4 regions of the Paenibacillus sp. FSL P4-0127 genome follow, and region 1 is predicted to be linked to each of the others. Evidence: riboswitches for the same ligand, from Rfam matches in the RefSeq annotation. Region 1 holds a riboswitch; each other region holds the start of a gene.
The links. Region 1 has a riboswitch for cyclic di-GMP ahead of NYE74_RS13085 (S-layer homology domain-containing protein). Riboswitches for the same ligand answer to the same signal wherever they lie in the genome.
Positions count from the first base shown of each region.

Region 2: it holds a riboswitch for cyclic di-GMP, as region 1 does, so the genes downstream of both, NYE74_RS29165 (response regulator transcription factor) here and NYE74_RS13085 (S-layer homology domain-containing protein) in region 1, are expected to answer to the same signal.
Region 3: it holds a riboswitch for cyclic di-GMP, as region 1 does, so the genes downstream of both, NYE74_RS04230 (transglutaminase-like domain-containing protein) here and NYE74_RS13085 (S-layer homology domain-containing protein) in region 1, are expected to answer to the same signal.
Region 4: it holds a riboswitch for cyclic di-GMP, as region 1 does, so the genes downstream of both, NYE74_RS16725 (transglutaminase-like domain-containing protein) here and NYE74_RS13085 (S-layer homology domain-containing protein) in region 1, are expected to answer to the same signal.

Region 1 is NZ_JBBOWY010000001.1:2,909,456-2,914,662, forward strand. It holds gene NYE74_RS13085 (S-layer homology domain-containing protein) at 1-3,875, opposite strand, end outside; cyclic di-GMP riboswitch class I at 4,148-4,240, opposite strand; gene NYE74_RS13090 (hypothetical protein) at 4,542-5,207, shown strand, end outside.
Region 2 is NZ_JBBOWY010000002.1:594,237-599,443, forward strand. It holds gene NYE74_RS29155 (TetR family transcriptional regulator) at 185-775, opposite strand; gene NYE74_RS29160 (SDR family NAD(P)-dependent oxidoreductase) at 882-1,754, shown strand; cyclic di-GMP riboswitch class I at 1,898-1,983, shown strand; gene NYE74_RS29165 (response regulator transcription factor) at 2,086-2,781, shown strand; gene NYE74_RS29170 (hypothetical protein) at 3,012-3,572, shown strand; gene NYE74_RS29175 (RNA polymerase sigma factor) at 4,193-4,612, shown strand; gene NYE74_RS29180 (DUF6075 family protein) at 4,731-5,138, shown strand; gene NYE74_RS29185 (C40 family peptidase) at 5,171-5,207, shown strand, end outside.
Region 3 is NZ_JBBOWY010000001.1:959,107-964,313, reverse strand. It holds gene NYE74_RS04235 (collagen binding domain-containing protein) at 1-1,820, opposite strand, end outside; gene NYE74_RS04230 (transglutaminase-like domain-containing protein) at 2,100-2,900, opposite strand; cyclic di-GMP riboswitch class I at 2,914-3,001, opposite strand; cyclic di-GMP riboswitch class I at 3,057-3,142, opposite strand; gene NYE74_RS04225 (glycoside hydrolase family 16 protein) at 3,391-5,207, shown strand, end outside.
Region 4 is NZ_JBBOWY010000001.1:3,705,292-3,710,498, forward strand. It holds gene NYE74_RS16720 (MFS transporter) at 1-1,267, shown strand, start outside; cyclic di-GMP riboswitch class I at 1,374-1,456, shown strand; gene NYE74_RS16725 (transglutaminase-like domain-containing protein) at 1,473-2,279, shown strand; gene NYE74_RS16730 (response regulator) at 2,411-3,550, shown strand; gene NYE74_RS16735 (hypothetical protein) at 3,724-4,194, shown strand; gene NYE74_RS16740 (collagen binding domain-containing protein) at 4,363-5,207, shown strand, end outside.

The DNA of each region.
Region 1 (5,207 bases):
TTTATTTCACTCCAAACCTCGACTCCGGATTCGCTTCTGGAGTATTCATGATGATTTGTGGCTTCAAGAATATCGTAGTAGTACCACATGCTGGAGATATTGTCCGGCCACTGTTTCGTATCCTTATGAATTCCGTCCTTATCGACTTTTCTGTTCAGTACGCTGTTGATGAATTTGGCGGCTTCAGCCCGGGTAATGTATTGGTCCGGTTTGAAGGTTCCGTCCGTGTAGCCTTTGATCCAGCCTTTGTTGGCTGCGGAGGCGATATATTTTTCCGCCCAGTGCCCCGTAATGTCCGTGAACGTATCGTTTTGCCGTTCGTCCAGCTTGTCGAAGCGGGAAGCGATCGCCGCAAATTCGGCTCGGGTAATATATTGCCCCGGCTTAAAGATGCCGTCCGGATATCCCGTAATAATTCCGGCATTCTCCATCGTCGAAATATGTTTATTGGACCAGCGCGTATTTCCAACGTCAGAGAAGGAATTTCCGGTTTTCAGGTAGGCGGAGCGGCTTTCATCATCGAGCAATCGGTAGAAAATCGCCGCGACTTCTTCACGGGTAATATTGTTCAACGGCTTAACCGTGCCGTCCGGATACCCGTTAATGTAGTCGTAATGATTTTCCGTTTCCAGTTTTGGCGGAACGGCAGGCAGCGGCGGCAACGGCGGAAGCGGATCTACTTCCGGTGTGCTTGGGCTTGGATTCGGGTTTGAACTTCCCGAATTATCCGATCCGCTGGAGCCGGATGAATCCGACGATTTTTTAGTGTAGTAGAACGCGTACTCTTGGCCTTCCTGATCACTAAACGTGTAGGAAGCGGTCGCTTTCACTGGATTGTACCCGGATACCGATACGGCCGTCAGCGTTTTCGTCTCTCCCGGTTTGCCGGATACTGTGGTCTGACTCGCCAATTGCCGGTTTGTGCCGTTTTCCAAATACTTGACGGTCAATTGCCGATCCGCCGGTGCGTTTTTCGTGTAATAGAAGACATAAGTCTGATTCGGATCGTCGGTCCAAGTATGCGTGTGGTTTGCAACTTCCGGAGTATATCCTTCTACCTGTTTAGCGGAGAACTCTATTCCGGCCCCAATGCGGCCTTTGTAGATCTCCTGTGCGGCCAACTCGTTACCTGTTTCTCGATCTCGATAAGAGACGGTGACCTGTGCCAGTTCATCCGGTTCGCCTTTAACGTAGTAGATGGTATATTCCTGTCCAGCGTCTAGTGTAATTTTAATGTCGTATTTGGTTTGTTCCGGGAAATAAACGACATCGGTCACTGAAATTGGTTCAGGATAAAAGACCAAATTCGTTCCGGCGATACCTTTGGAAGCCGTTGGCTCGATAAGCTCTTCATCGGTCTCTCGGTCCACATGGTGGATCGTTACAATACGCTCCTGACCGGTATTGCCTTGGGCATACTTGAATACGAATTGCTGCACCTGATCTTCTGTGAAGGTGTACGGCACTTCATAAGCGTGCGGTTTGTAAACCGCCCCCGTAACGGTGTCTGTGTAATTTTCGGCCGTCAGGGTAATTTTTTCGCCTACTTTGCCCGAACGCTCAGTTGGATTGAGCAAGTCTTTACCTGTCTGTTGATCCACGTATCTGACGGTCAGAGTCCTGCTGTCATCCGGTTCGGTGGCATTGGCTGTGTAGTAGAAGATATGCGGAGCATTCTCCACGCCAAGCTCATAGTTGAAGCTTGGCTCCACCGGGGTGTAGCCCGGGATGCCGATCGCTTTGAGCTCGAGCGTTTGCCCGGTCACGCCTTCAACCGTAGTTGGGTCAGCGAGTTTCTTGTTGGTGCCTTGCTCGAGGTACTGCACTTCTACGCTTTGCTTATGGGCGACGTAGTAGAAGGTGTACTCGTTACTGCCTTCGGCTTTAACCACGTACTCGGCAGTTTTGTTTTCCGGAGTGTAGCCCGGAATTTCGGCTGCTTCGAGAGTTACGGTTTTGCCGGTGTGTCCCGTCACAGTGCGAGGTTCGATCAGTTCATTCCCCAATTCCTTATCCACGAACTTCACTGTAACGGTTTGTTCGCTCGGTGTGTAGTAGAAGATATGCGGAGCATTCTCCACGCCAAGCTTATAGTTGAAGCTTGGCTCCACCGGGGTGTAGCCCGGGATGCCGATCGCTTTGAGCTCGAGTGTTTGCCCGGTCACGCCTTCAACCGTAGTTGGGTCAGCGAGTTTCTTGTTGGTGCCTTGCTCGAGGTACTGTACTTCTACGCTTTGCTTATTAGCGACGTAGTAGAAGGTGTACTCGTTACTGCCTTCGGCTTTAACCACGTACTCGGCAGTTTTGTTTTCCGGAGTGTAGCCCGGAATTTCGACAGCCGTTAGAGTTACTTTTTGCCCAGCGACACCTTTTACCGTAGTTGATTGAGCGAGTTCCTTTTCTGTTCCCTGCTCCAAATAATGAACGGTAACTGTCCGTTCAACCGCTTCCTCATAACCAAACCAAACTGTCGGTGTCGGATTGGTAGCGGTAAGCCGGATGCTAACAGGATTTTCTCCTACCTTCAACTGATACCCGGCAATGTTTTTGGCCGATACGGAATATTCCGCAGCCCCGATCGGCAAAGCCTCATTCCCGTTTTGATCCTTGTAATACTCGCTATAAAGCAATTCCGCGAATTCCGGTCCTTCCACTTCAACGCCTTCGGCATTGACAGGCTTGCCGCTCGCATTGACTTTATAGCCCTTCATGAGGATGGAACCGTTGCCGATGCTTACTTTCGGCACCTCAAAATCCTTCGAAACTTTCTCGCCCGTAACATTCGTATATTCGATTGTCGTTTTGCCGTTCGTAGGATAGAGGACATTAGAAACGGGGTTTTTGGATTGGTCCAAGACCACTTTGTAAGTTAATGAAGCAGGTTCACCTTCGGCGATATTGCCGACGTCCCAAGTAAATGTCTCGGTTGCAGCGTTCCAAGTTACCGTACCTTGCGATGCGGAATAATCCTGAGGACTGACTTGTGCGCCTTGTTTCTTGAGATTGAACATGTCTCCCATCGGATCAACGACTTTGGCATTTTGAGCCGCATAGGAAATCTTTCCGGCCATTTCGCGGAAAATCGTGTTCAATTCATCGCTGTTGGCAGGGAAGTAGCCTTCGCTTTGAATGTCTTTTAACACATTTATCGCGTTGCTGTTGTTTGAAACTTCCAAGCCTACCGAAAAGATCTTGAGCCCTGCATCTTTGGCGATTTTTGCTTCGGAAATGGTACCGATGCCGTTATCCTTGACTTGATAATTGTTGATGTTGTAGGTGTCGTTTTTACAGTTAAAACCAAAGATATTACAATCATAGTTTTTAAAAGTAAAATCTGCACCTGTCCCAAGGGTTTTTCCGTAATCAAAACTCGTAATCGAAAAGTTGTTGCTGCTGTTAGGCCAGTTGAATCCTTCAGCATGTGTTCCCTTGAAGCTGAATGTTGGTTCACCGTCGCTTAACAACACGATTATTTTGTTTTGCGCGATACTGTTCGCCAACAGGTCGCTAGCTTTCTTCAAGCCCGCCTGGATATTCGTTCCGCCGGTCGGTTCAATACCTTCTATGGCATTTTTCAAAGCGTTCTTATTGCCAGCACCTTTAAAACCTGAGATAAGGGTAGAGGATTTATTAAATGAGACCACAGCGATTTGGGTGGAAGAGTTTGGTAACAGCAAATTATCCACAAATTTCTTTGCGGCATCTTTAGCGTTATCCATCTTCGATGGTGTAAACCATCCACTTCGCTGGTCCATGCTCCCCGACTTATCGATGACCAGCACGATGTCCGAGCTGGTCCGGACGTTTTTTCCTTCAGCCTTGAGCGTAATTTCCCACTCGCCAGGGCTCCCTGTAGGTTGGGCGGTTTTGCTCAATTGAATGGCTCCGGGATTCGGCCAGACGGGGTCCCCCGAACTTGCGCCGAAGACGGACAGGGGACTGGCAAAAAGCGAAAACATGCAAATCCAGGACAATATTATTTTTAACCCGCGTTTCATTGGTTCCTCCTCATTTTTTCATAGAATTCCTCCCTTTCAGGCACTAATTTTCTACCCTCCTTGCTTTGGGTATTTTATATATCTCACGGAAAAATCCGTTGAGAACGAGGGGAAAATAAAAAAGGCTGCATAAACAATAGTATTCATTGTTATGCAGCCGGACGGTCATTAATTCGCTTTTCGAATTGTTAGACTCCAAGGCTTTGCGACCTAATCTTTCGATTAGTGTGCCGAATATTCGATTATAGTTAAAAAGACCTGGATGTAGTAAAATATTACTAATATCCTATCAAACAATTTCAATATATTTCAAAAAAAAGCACTTGTCAACAATGTAATAGATAAAAAAGTCACAGTATAGATGATCCGAGCTTCCATACTATATTTTTTCGGATATTATCGTTTAAAAAGACAAAAGTACTCCTCTTTTCCAATTGTTAAATAATTTCAAACATTAAATAGCAGAAATGACACAGAATTAGTGCAATATTGTTATACAATAAAAGAAGCGCATGAAATTTTGGTTAAAGGAGCTCAAATGTATTGAACAAAAAGGCACTCCAGTTTGTAATAGGTTTCATGATTTGTTCGGTGATTCTATCGGCTTGCGGGAATATAACAAGCGCGCCTGCTTCCACGGAAAAAACAAAAACAGAAGTTACTCAAACGAAAAATGAAACCAGCCCTGCAACTGATAATAGTAAGGGATCTCAAAAAACAATCAGTCTTGATGTCGATGGCGAGATTTATAAGGTGGCAGTAAAAGACGAAAATGCGGAGAAATATACCTTTGCCGTTAAAACACCCAAAGGAATGGTTTGGATTCCTGCGCCAACGCTAGAGCAGCGTCCTGAAACGGAAAGTTATCCAGAGTACTATCCTACCGAGCCTTTTAGTATATATCTAAGTAATGCAAAAGATAATACGCTGGATATCAACACATCGACGAAACTTCTAACCCTACCCCTTAAAGATGGCGAAGCCGATGTCGTAGTTGATGACTTATTTGCCGTAAACGATACGATTTTATATCATACCGTTTCCGATTTTCGTGGTGGTTCGCAGCCTCTAAGACAACAATTATGGGCAATGAATGTTAATGATCCAAGCAGCAACAAGGTCATCGAAGAATTTCATGCCTCTGGAGGCAGATTTTATCATTATACAGTAGATAATTCGGAAGGTTTGTACGTGGGCGTTTACACTACG
Region 2 (5,207 bases), on a different contig from region 1:
CAGATGTCAGCAACACCCCCGCCGGTTTGAAAGTGGGGCATGAATGATAAGGAAGCGAACATTAAAATGCACGATCCAAAAATTAAGACGACTAAAAAAATAACCGACGAATGACTAGCCGCCGGTTCAAACTGTAAGTACAGTGTGTAGTCGTTTTTATCTTCAGGGCTGTACCTAAAGCTCTCTATATTTCTATCTCTCCGGACTTGGAAATCAATTGTCTGACGGCCTCAACTACCGTTGCGCGTCGACGTGCATGATCCGATTTCGCGGCCGCCAGTTCTGCGATCTCGGGAGGTTGGGACGACCACAAAGCAGCGATGCTTTGAACAAGTATCATCAATTGTTCCGCGTCAAACCGGGATGAAAGCCTTCCGTCCTCTTGAGCGGCTCGAATGACATCGATTTTATGACGAGCGGCCTCGATGCTTCCGGGGATCAGTTGATCGGTCCCGCCTCGTTCGAGTCGGTGCCACATGATTACACGAGCGACTTCAGGATGCTGCACGCTCGCATCGAATAGCTTTCCTGCATACTCGGGCAGGTCTTCTGGAATAATGGGAATATTGGTTATAGTCTCGTTGACAATAAAATGCAACACAGCGTCGAACAATTCGTCCTTGCTGCCAAAATAGGTATATACCAGTCCTGCACTGCACCCGGCTCGCTCGGCAATTTGATCGACCCGGCTTCCGGCCAGGCCGCGAGCGGCGAATTCCTTCAAGGCGGCGTCAAGAAGCTGTCGTTTTTTGGATTCGGGATCTCTTTTCATCATGGGATCATTATACTTGAATAAACGTTCATTTGACAACCGGATTTGGCGTGTGGTTTAATGAGGAAGTAATTAATTAAACGTTCATTCAATAAGGAGGGCGAAAGTTATGCCTGCAAAAGTATGGTTTATTACAGGAGCCTCGCGCGGATTTGGCCGCGCCATTGCTGAAGCCGCGCTTGAACGGGGCGATCTGGTGGTGGCAACGGCGCGAAATCCGGAGACGTTGCGAGAACTGGTATCCGCAAGCGAAGGACGCGCCTATGCCGTTCGACTGGATGTTACCGATGAGAACGAAGCCAAACAGGCCATTGCGCAAGCCGTAGAGAAATTCGGTCGAATCGATGTTGTCGTGAACAACGCCGGATACGCCGATCTCGGATCGATTGAGGAAACGCCGTCGGAACAGTTCCGCGCCCAGATCGAGACCAATCTGTTCGGTGTCGTCCATGTTAGCCGCGCGGCGGTTCCGGTCTTCCGAAAGCAAAAGAGCGGGCGGTTCATTCAATTCTCCACGATCGGCGGACGCCGCCCGGCAGGACCGGGACTCGCCGCATACACGGCCGCCAAGCATGGCGTCGAAGGATTTTCCGGCGTGCTTGCCGCAGAGACCAAGCCTTTCGGGGTGAAAGTAACTTTGATTGAACCCGGCGGTTTCCGTACCGACTGGGCAGGATCCTCGATGAAGATCATTCCGCCTGGCGAAGCGTATCAAGAGACAGTCGGCATACTGCTGAATATCTTCAGCGACGCGGCCAGGACGGGGAGACGTCCCATCGGGGACCCCAAGAAGGCTGCGAAGATCATTCTTCAAGTGGCCGACATGGAAGAGCCGCCGCAATGGCTCGCTTTGGGCAGCGATGCCGTGAACATGATCCGGCAAGCTGACGAGTTGAAGCTCGCAGAACTGGCCAAATGGGAAGAACTCTCGCTCTCTACGGATGCCGACGATGCTGTCCATCCCGACCTTAGTAAGCTATAAAGTTAATCCTGCCAAAGCTCGATTTGCTACGAAAGAGAGGCAACTGAAGCGGTAATAGCAGGATCATCCAGTAGCGATTGGGTTTCATCCTAACGGGCATGCATGACTATCTGATCAGTTGTCCCGATATATCATAAAGCGACATAGGAAAAAGGCAAACCAGTTCGAAAGACTGGGACGCAAAGCCACGGGTCTTCTGCCTGCGTGCAATGATCGCCGGGTTACCCTCGCTAATGCTGTCAGTTAAAGGCACGGCCTTTCGGGGGCGTGTCTTTTTTGTGTTCCCAGAACAATCAACGAGGTGATGATAAGATGGAGGAGCGTGCAAGTTATGCCCGTAGAAGTTGATGAAGTCGTGCGTTGGAATGAAGGCAAGATACAAGTACTGCTGGTGGACAGCGACCCCATTTGGCAGCATCGGATGACGGAAATGATCAATGCGGAGACGGATATGAATCTATTTCATATTGCAACAAACAAGGAGTCGGCCATTCGAGCGAGTGAGCAATTGGATTTAGATGTGATGATTCTTGATCCGGTGTTACATTCATCGGGGCAGGACGGACTCCATACAATTTCCGAAGTTCTAAAAATAAAATTGATGCCAATCATCATCTTGACCTCCCTCTGCGAGCCTGAAATCATTGTGGAAGCTGTGTTGGCCGGAGCAATCAATTATATTACCAAGATCAACTATGTGGATGTCGTGCACGCCGTCAGAGAAGCCTATCGGGGACAGGCTTCCCTTCATGCAGATGCTGCATCCATAATCCGTAATGAAATTGGGCTTGATAAGCGTAAAGAATTACACTGCATGCTGACCCCCACTGAAAAAGAGATCTTGCAGTTGATCGGGTGGGGCTATAAACAGCCGGTAATTAGAGAGTTATTAGGCGTTACAGAGAACACTATGAAATCGCACATTCGTAACATCATTCGAAAGTTCAATGTCAGTTCCATTCATGAAGCAGCCGAGAAAGCGAAACGAAGAGGCTTGTACGATCGTCAAGATCGAACCTTGTGTTAGCAATTTGTATTTAATTCGAGTTAATTTGTGTTTATTCGACACTTTATGAGCTGATCGTGTTGATGAAAATTTCACCCTCCATTTTTAAGCGCTTTATAGGTAAAATGGTTGATGAAGAGGGAGATTTTTAGGAAAATACGACCGGGGGTGAGCGTCGCAAAAAGGGAAAGGAAGACTATGAAAATAGCCTTGTCAACTTTGGCGAATCTAGAAAAGAAGGGTAGATGACGATGGAAATGGAGCGTGAACAATGTACAACGAAGTCGATTGATGGGCCAAACAGGCGGAGGAATACGTTAAGAAAGCATGCACAGCAAGGAGGGGTGTCTGATGTCGCAGATCTGGCCCCTGTTCCCTTTGAAAAGGTTGAATCGTGGCTGAAGTCCTATAACGACTGGAAAGCGAGATTGAAGTATGTTCAATCCGAACTCGCTCACATCCCAGAATTGACGCGCACCCTTCATATGGTTGCGGCTCATAGCAGAGGCAGAAAACAGGAAACGGTATTACGAACGGTCATTCGACGCATACAGATCACTGAACATGAAATTCCATTATTGCTATCCAGAATCAGTCTTATCGACTACGCTCTTACGTCGCTTACCTCGGAAGAAGGCTTATTTGTTCGATTGAGATATATTGATAATATTGCGTCCTCAGATGCCATAAGTCGTCTGGCACTTTCCCGCCGCGCGTACTTTTATCATCGGAAGCGAATTTTACGCAAAATTTACATGAAAATTAAAGATAGGGCGTTTTTGCTGGATTTGGAGTCGTCTCAAGCAGATTGAATGAATTCAGAAGACGCATTGCACATAGATTTGACCCCCGTATTCAACTTTGAGGGTCGGAGTGCCGGCGCCGCATGGAACATGTTCCGAATGCTGCACTGGTTTTGCCCTTTTTATGCACTAACTATGCACGCCATATGCACATGTTTCGTGTTATGTTGATAATGTGGACAGACAGTGCCACGGTAGCAACAAGAAAAATCAGTGATTACTTTTTTACAAGCGTCGTTTCTTTCCCTGATGCCCAGCGGAAGGAAGTACGGCGCTTTTCTATATTGCTAATGCAGTTGTCGGCTAAATATCAGATGCCAAGGAGTTGAACGGCACAAGGGCAGCGCCATGCATCATAGCCCGCTTAATTTCTCACACGGTGTTGCCAGGTGAGAAAGAGGGTGAAGGCGATGTATGCTTATTGCTCATAACTGCAATCGGCGAAAATATCGGCAAGAATATAATTCAATTTCACAATCGGACCTAGTCGCAATCGAGCGTGGACGCGCTCTCCGGCAAGGTCCTTTTTGTTTTCTACAGCTGTTATACAAAGGCACAAAAGGTAGCGTTGGCTGTCGTTCTCCCCCCTCTGTTTTGGTTTGCCAACAAACCAAAATGGAGGGACATGAATGAAAAAGATGAATTTGCGGGATATGTATCCTTTTATAAAGTCGGATGTATGGGTTGATGTAGATGAAGAAGTTGCCCACGAAATGCGGCGATTCGACTTGGAAGAAGGTGCTTACAGACTTCGAACATATCGCCATCGGGCCTATTATTCGCTTGATCGCAACGATGGGATTGAGCAGCATGTTTTATTTCTTTCGATTTCACCGGAGGAGTATTACGAGCGCAAACTTTCAAGGCAGCAACTTTATGAAGCAATGTGCCTTTTGCCGGAGAAATCTGCCAGGCGGATTTACGCCCATTATTTCTTGGATATGAGCAAAGTCGATATTGCCAGAGCCGAGCATGTCGATGAGCGGGCGGTTCGTAAATCGATTCAACGGGGCTTGAAACAAATGGAATCCTTGCTCAAAAACATGTAATCGTTTCGTGGGAGGGTCCGATTTTCCTGCCAAAATGAACGGTTATATAGAGGACCATGTTCAGACAGCGGCTGGTTGCAACCAGCCGCTGCATTCTATACGAAAGGGGTATGTGACGATGCAACAGGTTCGGTTTCGAGATGATGAACACGAGAGGTTTTATGTTCAGATGATGGATGAAAGGAAATGCAACGACGGCTATCACCGAGCATTGTTCTATACATTGGGCATTTCCCGAGAAACCAGAAGTCATATCCGTGATTTGTATGATTTTGCTAATGGCGGCATTAAGCCCGAAGGCCTTTCGGCCCCTTGGCAAACCGGCAGTTCCACTCGGGTATGCCGGCTCGCCTTTAATTTGTGGAATGGCTGGACCGAAGCGGGGGGCGAACATCACTCCACTCCCCATGAATTATTTGATTGCAGCTATACCCCCTACTTTTTTGAAGCGATTCGTCTTCGTTACCCCGAATATTGCCGAAGTCACGAGAGAACGTTCAAACGGCTGGCCGAACAAACCCGCTGAATGGCTGCCAACATTGGGAGTTGATTGGGACTATGAAAGAGATTAAAACGAGAGATGTTGTGAAAGACA
Region 3 (5,207 bases), 2.0 Mb from region 1:
TGGATCGGCCCTTTCTTCTCGCCGTCCTCGGTCCACGTCATGACAGCTCTGTTCTTAAAATCGAGCTTTCGCTCCTTCAGCCAGCCGATGTTAAACTTCGTTTCATACTCGATCGTATACGTGGTGTCAATGGTCTTCAGGAACTTGATGACAAAGCCGCTGCGTACATTGTCGTACTCAACCTTATAATCGCTTTTAGGAACGAGCTTCCCATCCGCTTTTACGATCATGGAATCCGGAACGAATTCAAGACCGCCCTGCGGGAACGTATCCGTAATGACTACATCCTTCATGCTGTACTTGCCGCCGTCCGGCCGTTTATCGCCGTTGACCGTAATCAGCCATTTCGCCGTTTTGCCGGCAAAATCGATGTTCTGTACGCCTTTCACCAGAGCGCGGCTTCCTTGGGCCGGGGTGGTCACTTCCTTGGACGCATCACCCGACACGACTTTGTTCTTCACCTGCTTCCCGTCGGCGATCGTCCGATCGACCGGCTTCGTCTGGTAAACGATCGTATAAGGCGAATCGATATCCTTCTCGAATTGAAGGCTGAATCCGTTCTTACCCGCCGATTCGGCGGTGTATTCATCCTTGGCAACCAGATCTTTATCAGCCTTCGAATCCCCGTTGTACACCTTCAGCGAATCGGCAATCCATGTATGAATTTCGCTGAATTCATCCGTGATGACCGCTTTCTCTTTTGGAATCTTCTTTTCATTGAAATTGTATTTCACAGTCCAAGTGATGATTCCGGTGCTGTTATCCACGCTAAACGATTTATCCAAAAATTGGCCGCGGTTTACCGTTACCGTAGCGGTCGATTTGGCATCTTCCGTTCCGTCGCCGGACAAGACAGCGGTGTTTTCAAAGCGCGACTGCTCACCGGTAAGCTTCGTCGAAAAGCGAATCTCATAAGCCTTGCCGATCGTCTCATCCTGGAACGCAAGCTCCAGTTTCGCGCCACCGTTCGTTTCGACCTTATATTTGCCGGAATCTACCTTGTCGCCAAGGGCCGCCGATCCGTCACCGTTAACTTGCAAACGGTAAACCTCCACAGAGTCAGCAATAAGCTCCAAACCTTCAGGCAGTGCGTCAGTGATCACCGCGTGCTTGATTTTTTCCAGCGACTTGTTAACTTGAACCGTCCAATCGATCCGATCTTTGCCGATCGCTTTCCCTTGCTTTTCGATCAGCTTTCCGCCCTTCGGCTTCAGATTCACGATAGCGGTCTGCACTCCGCTTTTTACTGGAATGGCAATAACGACTTCCGTACTGCCTTTAAGGACTTCCTTCTTAAATTCCGTACGAATTTCCAGCTTGCCGGCGATGTTGGAATGACTCTCCACGTAATCATTGAAGGTCATCACAACTTTCCCGTTCAGATCGACCGTAAACCGGCCGACTTTCCCTTGATCGGCAAGAAGCGGGGCATCAATATCCGTAAAAATTTCAAACTGCCGCGGCAGCTCGAAGCTGAATGTATCTCCATTCTTGTAGCCGTGTCCGTTTGGAAGCTCCCATTCATAGCTGAGGTTGACGGCCGCGCCGACGTCCAAACTGCTATCGGGATTATACACCGCATCAATCACGGTACCGTTTAAATCGGTTAACACGACTTTGGTTAAAATACTCTCCGCACTGGCGACTGGCCTGGCGACTGGCGCCGGCCGGTCATATACGCTATCCGTCACGGATTCTTGCGCGCTGCCCGTTGATTCTTGCACGCCGGCCGCTGCGTTCGCCGTCCAAACGGATGCGCCATACAGCGTCTGCATCAGCAACAGCAATGCCACAACGATTCCACAAACCTTTTTCCTCATAATCTCTCCCTCTGTCTCTACATCACCCTCATTATATTCGGTTCCGATCCGCCTTCCGTGCGCAATTCGGGCCATGCATCCATCGGACAACATGTCGATAGGGTAATTTTCAGTCCATCACCTCCGCTGATCTTTATTGGCGCACGATGAATTGTGCCTGTATTTTCTTCAGAACCAAATGGGCTTCCGCCATTATATATGCCAATACTATACAATTTCTCAACAACGCCAAATAAGCCTTGGACATATCGTCCAAAGCCTATGTTTATTTCGTAAAAATCAATAGTATTTCACCGGGGAATAACGCGAGGCGTCTTTAATCATGTTGACCCCTGTCTCACTGCTCTTCCAGCCCGCATCGACAGTTGTATCAATGGTTACCCATTGTCCGTTCAAATAAACTTCATTCCAAGCGTGGTAAACATCAACGTATTCCGAAGTTCCCATAACAAGCTTGGCCGGAATTCCGATACTCCGCAACATGGAAGCGAACAAGGAGGCATAGTCGTAACACATCCCTTTCCGCCCTGCCAACGTGCGGTTGCTATCGGGAAGGTAGTCCGTCAATTCGCTGGCTGCCAGAGTATGATCGTACCGGATCGTACCGACAATATATTCATAAATAGCGTGCACTTTCTTCTCGTCGGACGGAGCGGATTGGGCAAGCTTCTTCGCAAGCTGGGCTGCCTGATCCCTATCGCTCCAATCGACATTTTGCACAGAGTTCAAAAACACTTTGCTGTCATCCGCAAGTTGAAGTGTAACGGCCGCTTCCTGAACGATTTTGTATTTGGTACCGCTGACTTGTTCCAGAACGGTAACCTTATATTCACCATTGCCCATCTGGAGCGGAAATACTTCCTGCCGCTTATCCGGCGAAAGGACATAGGTATATTTGTCATTACCTTTTGCGATCATGAGCTTCGTTTTGGCCCCGGCTTCCGCATCATAACGAATGACGACGGCGCCACGGTCCAACTGCTCCAAACCCAACCAATCTTCGGACGGGGCAGCTTGTACATCCGGAGCCCACATCAATAACGCAAAAAGCCCTACAATAGCGAACACAATGTTGCGCATACTGCAAACTCCCTTCGGCGGCCAGGCTGCCATTGACGTTTCGTCAAGAAGGCCCTGTGGCTTTGCGTCCCTGTCTTTCGACAAGTTTGCTATTTTCGTAATAGAGTTTCACAGATACTGATACATCTTCTCCAAAAAAACAAAAAAGCATCTTCGTTCGGTAGCTGGCTGCCATTGACGTTCGTCAAGAAGGCCCTGTAGCTTTGCGTCCTTATCTTTCGACAAGTTTGCCGTTATCGTGATCAGCTTTTGTGAATCTATCATATCAAATATATGGAATACCATCAAGAGAAAATTTGGAATTTTGTCGAACTATCATTCCTCCCCCGAACTCACTCGAACTCACCCGAAAAAATAGGACCCCACCAAAAAAATAGCACCTGTTCATCCGGTGATCACATTCGATAGAATAAAAATGTACTATAATGTTAGTATTTTCCTGACCGTGTATGGGATAGGAGAATCCACTATTGATTAAGGGAGGGTATTTATGAAGCAAAAAGTTTTCAGTTTGTTCCTGGCGCTAGTTATGATGGCCAGCGTCAGCCTGCTATCAACTTCGCCGGTTCAGGCCGCTGAAGGAGCGGGAACGGCCACTATCACCTCTATGGATTATTTTTCAGCGGCGGACGGACCTGTCATCACAAAATCAGGGGTTGGACAAGCCAGTTACGGATTTGTGATGCCTAAATTCAATGGAGGCTCCGCCACCTGGAATGATGTGATCCAAGACTTGGGCGTTAATGTGAAAGTGGGCGGCAGTTGGGTCGATATTGACAGTGCCGGCAGCTTTGTCTACAACCAAAACTGGGGCCACTGGAGCGACAGCGGCTTTAACGGTTATTGGTTCACTCTTTCCGCGACAACCGAAATTCAACTGTACTCCAAAGCGAATGGGGTTACGCTGGATTACACTCTTGTGTTTCAAAACATCAACAAAACCACCATTACGGCGATGACGCCTACACAAGGGCCGCAAATTACGGCGGATACTACGGGCGGCGCCGGCTTTACCTATCCGGTTTTCAACAATGATCCGGCAATCCCCTTTGCAGCTGTGGCCGATGATTTGAAAGTGTACGTAAAACCTGTAAACAGCAGTGCATGGATCGATATTGACAACAATGCGGCCAGCGGCTGGATCTACGATAAAAACTTCGGCCATTTCACCGATGGAGGCGGCGGCTACTGGTTTAACGTCACGGAGTCGATCAACGTCAAATTAGAATCGAAAACCTCTTTGGTTAACGTCATTTATACCATTATCTTTAATGAACCCGTAAGAAATTCTTATGTCATTACTCCCTACGACGGAACGACCTTCACGGCCAATGAAAGCGGTGCGATCGGTGTGCCGCTGCCTAAGATTGATGGAAACGCGCCGGTAGCCGATGAGCTTGGAAATTTCGTATACCAGATTAACATGGGTGGGCAATGGGTCAATTTAGGGGATTCCGGTCAGAGCGGATTTGTATACTCCGCCAACGGTTACAATAACATGTCCGCCGCCAATCAGTGGGGGTATTGGGTCGACCACATCTACGGGCTATGGTTCCAGCCCATCCAGGAAGATCTGCAGATCCGCATCGGCTATCCATTAAACGGGCAGGCGGGCGGAAATGTCGGTGATAATTTCGTCTACTACACCTTTATCGGAAACCCGAACGCTCCCCGTCCGGATGTAACCGATGGCGAGGATATTTCTGTCGGAACGCCAAGCAACCCGGCCATTGAGGGCATGGAGCTCATCTGGCAGGATGAATTTAGCGAAAATAAGCTGGATACGAGCAAATGGAACTATGAACTGGGTTACTATCTCAATGACGATCCCGGTACCTGGGGTTGGGGCAATGCGGAACTGCAGCACTATACAAACAGTACGCAAAATGTATTTATCCAGGACGGAAAGTTAAACATCCGGGCCTTAAACGAGCCCAAATCCTTCCCGCAGGATCCTAGCCGGTATGCACAATACTCCTCCGGGAAAATCAATACCAAAGATCATTTTTCGCTCAAATACGGCAGAGTGGATTTTCGCGCCAAGCTGCCTGCAGGAAATGGCATCTGGCCGGCCTTCTGGATGCTTCCGCAAGATAATGTCTACGGTTCGTGGGCCGCATCCGGCGAAATTGATGTGATGGAAGCGAGAGGACGGTTGCCCGGCACGTCCAGCGGCGCTATCCACTTTGGCGGACAATGGCCGGCGAATACCCATGTCTCCGGCGAATATCATTTCCCGGAAGGGCAAACCATCGCCAATGATTTTCACGTATATTCCGTAGTCTGGGAAGAGGACAACATTAAATG
Region 4 (5,207 bases), 800 kb from region 1:
AAACGAGTTCCAATTATCCGTGGCGCAGGTCAGCTGGGTATCCACCATTTATATGCTGATCTATGCGATCGGATCGGTCATCTACGGGAAATTGGCCGACGTATTCAGGTTCAAAAATTTAATCACGTTTGGCTTGGCCGTGTTTTGTCTGGGCTCGCTCGCCGGGCTTGCCGCCCAGGCGTTTTGGATGGTGCTGGCCGGGCGGGTTTTGCAGGCGGCGGGAGCGGCGGTCATTCCGGCGGCGGCGATGATCATTCCCGTCCGCCACTTTCCGCCCGAACGCCGCGGATACGCGCTCGGCATCACGGCAACCGGACTGGCTGTCGGGGGGGCGATCGGACCGGTCGTCTCGGCGCTAATCGTCAGTCTGGTCGATTGGCGTTGGCTGTTTTGCATTCCGATGCTGATGCTTGTCACCTTGCCGTTTTACCGCCGTTATTTAAGCGAGCAGGCGCCCAAATACGCCAAAGTCGATTGGCTGGGGGCCGGTCTGCTGGGCGGTGCGGTTGCGTTGCTGCTGCTGGGCGTTACTTACGGCCGAATTACCTTCTATCTGGGCAGCCTGCTCCTGTTCTTGTTGTTTTTTATCCGCAACCGGACTGCGGCTCACCCGTTCGTGGATCCGCAGCTTTTCCGCAACAGAAGTTATTCCCTGGGGCTGCTCATAGCCATACTGGCGATGGGGATCGGTTACGCGCTCCCGTTCTTGACGCCGCAGCTGCTGGCGGATGTCAACGGGCTTGCCTCGGGCTGGATTGGCTTCGCTATGGTTCCGGGGGCGGCGGTGTCGGCTGTTCTGGGCAGAGCTGGAGGCAAGCTGGCGGATGCCAAGGGCAACCCGTTTGTGTTTTGCAGCGCGTCCATGCTGCTGCTGGTTTGCTTTACCCTGATCTCGATCTTCGCGGGAGCGGCGGTCCCCATCATTGCAATATTATTGATCCTTGGCAACGTCGGACAGATGTTTATGCAAATTGCCTTGACAGGCACGATATCGCGGACGCTGGCCAAGGAACAGACCGGGGTTGGCATGGGGCTGTTGTCGATGTCGAACTTTCTTTCCGGCGCGGTGGCGGCCGGCGTCTACAGCAAGGCTGTGGATCAAGGCGGCAGCGTGCATTGGAACCCGTTAAACCTGTTTGCGAATTCCGGTGTGTACAGTAATATCTATCTCATTCTCGCAGCTTTGGAGATGATTATGGTACTTTTTTATTATTTTTACTTTTTGCGAAATGAACGGCCCCGTCTGCAAAGTTCGTCTATCAACTGAGACTAAAGTCGCAAAAAAATATTAAAAATTTTAGATTTTTTCGTCTTATTGGGCTAATAAATGACGCCAACGCTTCCGATAGAGATAGAGAAGGACATAAAACTTTACACGATAATGGCAAACCTGTCGAAAGGCAGGGACGCAAAGCTACAGGGCCTGTAAATTTTTTACTGGCAGCCAGTTACCGAAGGAGGTTTTATTTTTTATGCGTAAATTGATGTTTGCAACGTTGACCCTTGTACTTTTGTTTGCCGGTTTCGGCGGGACAGGGGCGCGGGCGGCCGAACTTGAGGGCTGGCTCAATAAGGACAACCTGTCTCAGGGAGCGGTGACCATTTATTACGACGTGAAGCTGAATGTCAAGACCAAGCTGGTGATCGAGAAAAGGAACAATAAGTATACCTATAATCTGACCTACGGTGCCCAAGGAGAGACGTTCCCGCTGCAAATGGGCAACGGGGATTACACGATCAGCCTGTTGGAACAGATTAAAGGGACTACGTACCGCCTTGTGCAGAAGGATACGGTGAAGCTTGATTTGCAGGATGAGACGCCGGTCTATCTGAGTTCGACGCAAAATGTGAATTGGAATATAGACGGTCTGGCGGCAAAGAAGGCGGCGGAGCTGACGAAAGATGCGGCTGCCGATGAAGATAAAGTGAAGGCCATTTATAATTACATCATCCGCACCATCAAATACGACGACAGCCTGGCGTTTACCGCTACATCGAATTACCTGCCGAATATCGAGCGTACCTTGACTGCCAAGAAGGACACCTGCTACGGCTTTTCCTCCCTGTTTGCGGGGATGCTGCGCAGCGTTGGGGTTCCGGCCAAGCTGGCGATGGGATCTTCCGACTATGTAAAAACATATCACGCCTGGAATGAAGTTTATATAAACGGACGCTGGGTGGTTATCGACACGACGGCCGATGCCGGCTGGAATGGAACGACGACCGCTTTTACAATGATCAAAGATGCTTCGAAATATAAGGCGGACAAGTTATACTAAGCCAGTTCAATAATAAGACGAATAGGAAAAAAAAGAGCCTTGAACGACTGTTCAAGGCTTCTTTGTTTGGGCGGGATATGCTAATCTTCTTATAAAGGGGAAGAGTATCCAAGCGGGGGAGTCTGGCTCTTATGAGAGTAATACTTGTGGATGATGAACAACTGGCCTTGAATTATATGGAACGGTTATTGCTGAAGCTTGCCGACGTGGAGGTTGTCGGGAAATTTACCGACCCCGTCAAGGGGATGGGCGAAATTCTCCAAGAACGTGTGGATGTGCTGTTTTTGGACATCAGCCTGCCGGAAATCAACGGTATTGAACTGGCGGAACGGATTTTGGAAGCAAGACCGGAGATACATATCGTTTTTGTCACGGCGTATGATGAATATGCCATAAAAGCCTTTGAGTTAAACGCTCTGGATTATGTGCTCAAGCCGATCAGAGCCGAGCGCCTGGCCAAAACCGTGGATCGGATTCAGGAGCGGCTGAAAGCGGGACAGGAGCAAGTCGCCGGTTCCGAACAGGATATCAAAATATGCTTGTTCAAACAGGTAAAGGTGGAGGCGCGGCATGGACAGCCGACCCTCCTGCAGTGGCGCACGACGAAGGCGCAGGAGTTGTTTCTCTATCTCTTGCAGCACCGGGGAAGGTTGGTCCGAAAGTCTACTTTGATCGATGTCTTATGGCCGGAATACGAGACGGACAAGGTCAACTCGCAATTATATACGTCCGTGTACCATATTCGGAAAACACTTAAGCCTTACGGAGACCATTTTCAAATTGTGAATACGATGGAGGGTTACATCCTGAATACCCATCAGGTCCGCTTGGATATCGACGAATGGGAGGCCAAGCTGGCTGCGCTGCCGCCCGTGTCCGGCGATTCGCTGGACGCATATTTGGAGACGATGAAAATCTACACCGGAGATTATCTGCAGGAATACGATTACTGGTGGACGGAAAGCGAGCGCCAGCGGCTCAAGGCCATTTGGCTTCACACTTCGCTGGCGATCGCCGATTGGTACCTCGGGCAAGAGCTTTGGGAGAAGGCGGGAGCTTACTATCACAACATCCGCACCCTTCATCCCCAGGAAGAGGCGCCTTATTTTGCCCTCATGAAAATATACGCACTGCAGCAGAACTTTGCCATGGTGCACCGTCAGTACCGCAAACTCGCAGCCGTACTGAAGGAGGAACTGAACGTGGAGCCCAGCCACTACATAACGGAATGGTATGGACAATTTACGGAGAAAGCGGGGCAGGCACGTTAAGCCGCCCGCTTCCGGCGTTTTTTTATCATAGAACAAGCCATCTTGACCGGCCGTTGGCCGGTTTTTTTGTTCAGAATTTGTATAGATCTTGCGCGTATACTCCGAATGAACCATTTCAGTCGAATTTTCTGCGGCCTTTTCGCAACGTTCGCAATTAAGGGAGTTTTTTGGAGATGAATGTAGTCGGCCATTTCAGGGACGATTCACGGGGGGTGGAACTGCCCTCGCTTACGGAGATCGAATTGACGAAACAAGATAAAAGGAAACGGAGCAGGGGTTTCTATATGGATTACCGGGGGAACCGGGTAGGGATCGTAGCCACGCGGCATGGCCCTGTATTTTTTTGCAACGGTCAGTTTTATCTATTGCAAGAGCGGGAGCGGGACTATCATTTTTCGCTGCAACGCCGGAAGGGCAGAAATTTTTTTCGTTTTGAGTGGCGCGGCGAGGTCAAGCTGAGGTTCGTTTACCCCCAGGTAGTCTATCGGGACGGCCGAAGCCGGGAAACCGACGAAGTTAGCGATTTTTGCCACTGGCTGGTGGAGGCCGTAAAGAAAAAAAATTTCTTTGCGTTTTATACGTTGGGTTTTGAAGCAGGGGATCAGACAACTTTCACAATAGAACTGCGGGAGCTATTAAAATAATCATAATTTTTGTTGAATTTTTTTATAATTTGTTGAGAATTTGTTCAGAACGACGAATTAAGATGAAAGCGTCGCCCAATTACATAAACCGGACGAGGAGGGAATTGGAAAAAAATTAAGATATTATAAATGAACACATTTGAGATAAGGAGGGAGTGCTCTAAAAGCATGAAGAAAAAATGGATGGCTTTACTCATGGCCGGCGCGTTGTTCTTCCAAGGCGTCTTTGGTATGGGAGCGGCGCAGGTCAGCGCAAATCCGGATGAAGCTTCCGGCGGAGAGGCTGCGTACAGTGCGACCGATGCTACGTATGGACTGGCTGCCCCTGCAGGTGCGGCTGCGGCTGCGGCCGAAAATGCAGACAGCATCATTAAGGGAGTCCTAGTTAAGGATGCGAAGGGGACGGTAATCGACGCGGTTTACAATCCCGCCAATCAGCAGCGTTCCAAGTTGGGAGACGCCGTCAGCATCGAATACGAATGGGAGCTGCCGGATGGACATGGCTACACAAACGGCAGCACATTTGAATTCAAAATCCCTAAGGAGTTTAAAATTTTCAACGAGGTAAACGGCAAGTTGACGATCGACGACGGCAGTTCAATCGCCGATTTCACGGTTGGCACGAACGGCGATGTGAAGATCGTGTTCAACGAAAACGTCGACAATTCGAGAGTCTGGGGCACCTTTAAGGTTAATACGGTGCTTAGCGAAGAGATCAAGGGCAGAGCGGATGTGCCGATTTCTTTCCCGATTCAGGGCGGAGAGCAGAATGCTGTGATCAAGCTCGCGCCGAAGGACGGATCGCTCCTGAAAAAGACCGGGATTGCCGACAAGGACAAATCCATCACCTGGACGATCGACGTCAATACCTCGCTCGACAAGATCGACAATGCGAAAGTATCCGACCAGATTCCGCCGGGACTGAAGCTGGATGAAAGCTCGATCAAGGTTTACGAGCTGCTGCCGAATGTCGACAGAGGGCCTGACTTGGGGAATTTGGTCGAACCTGGCTC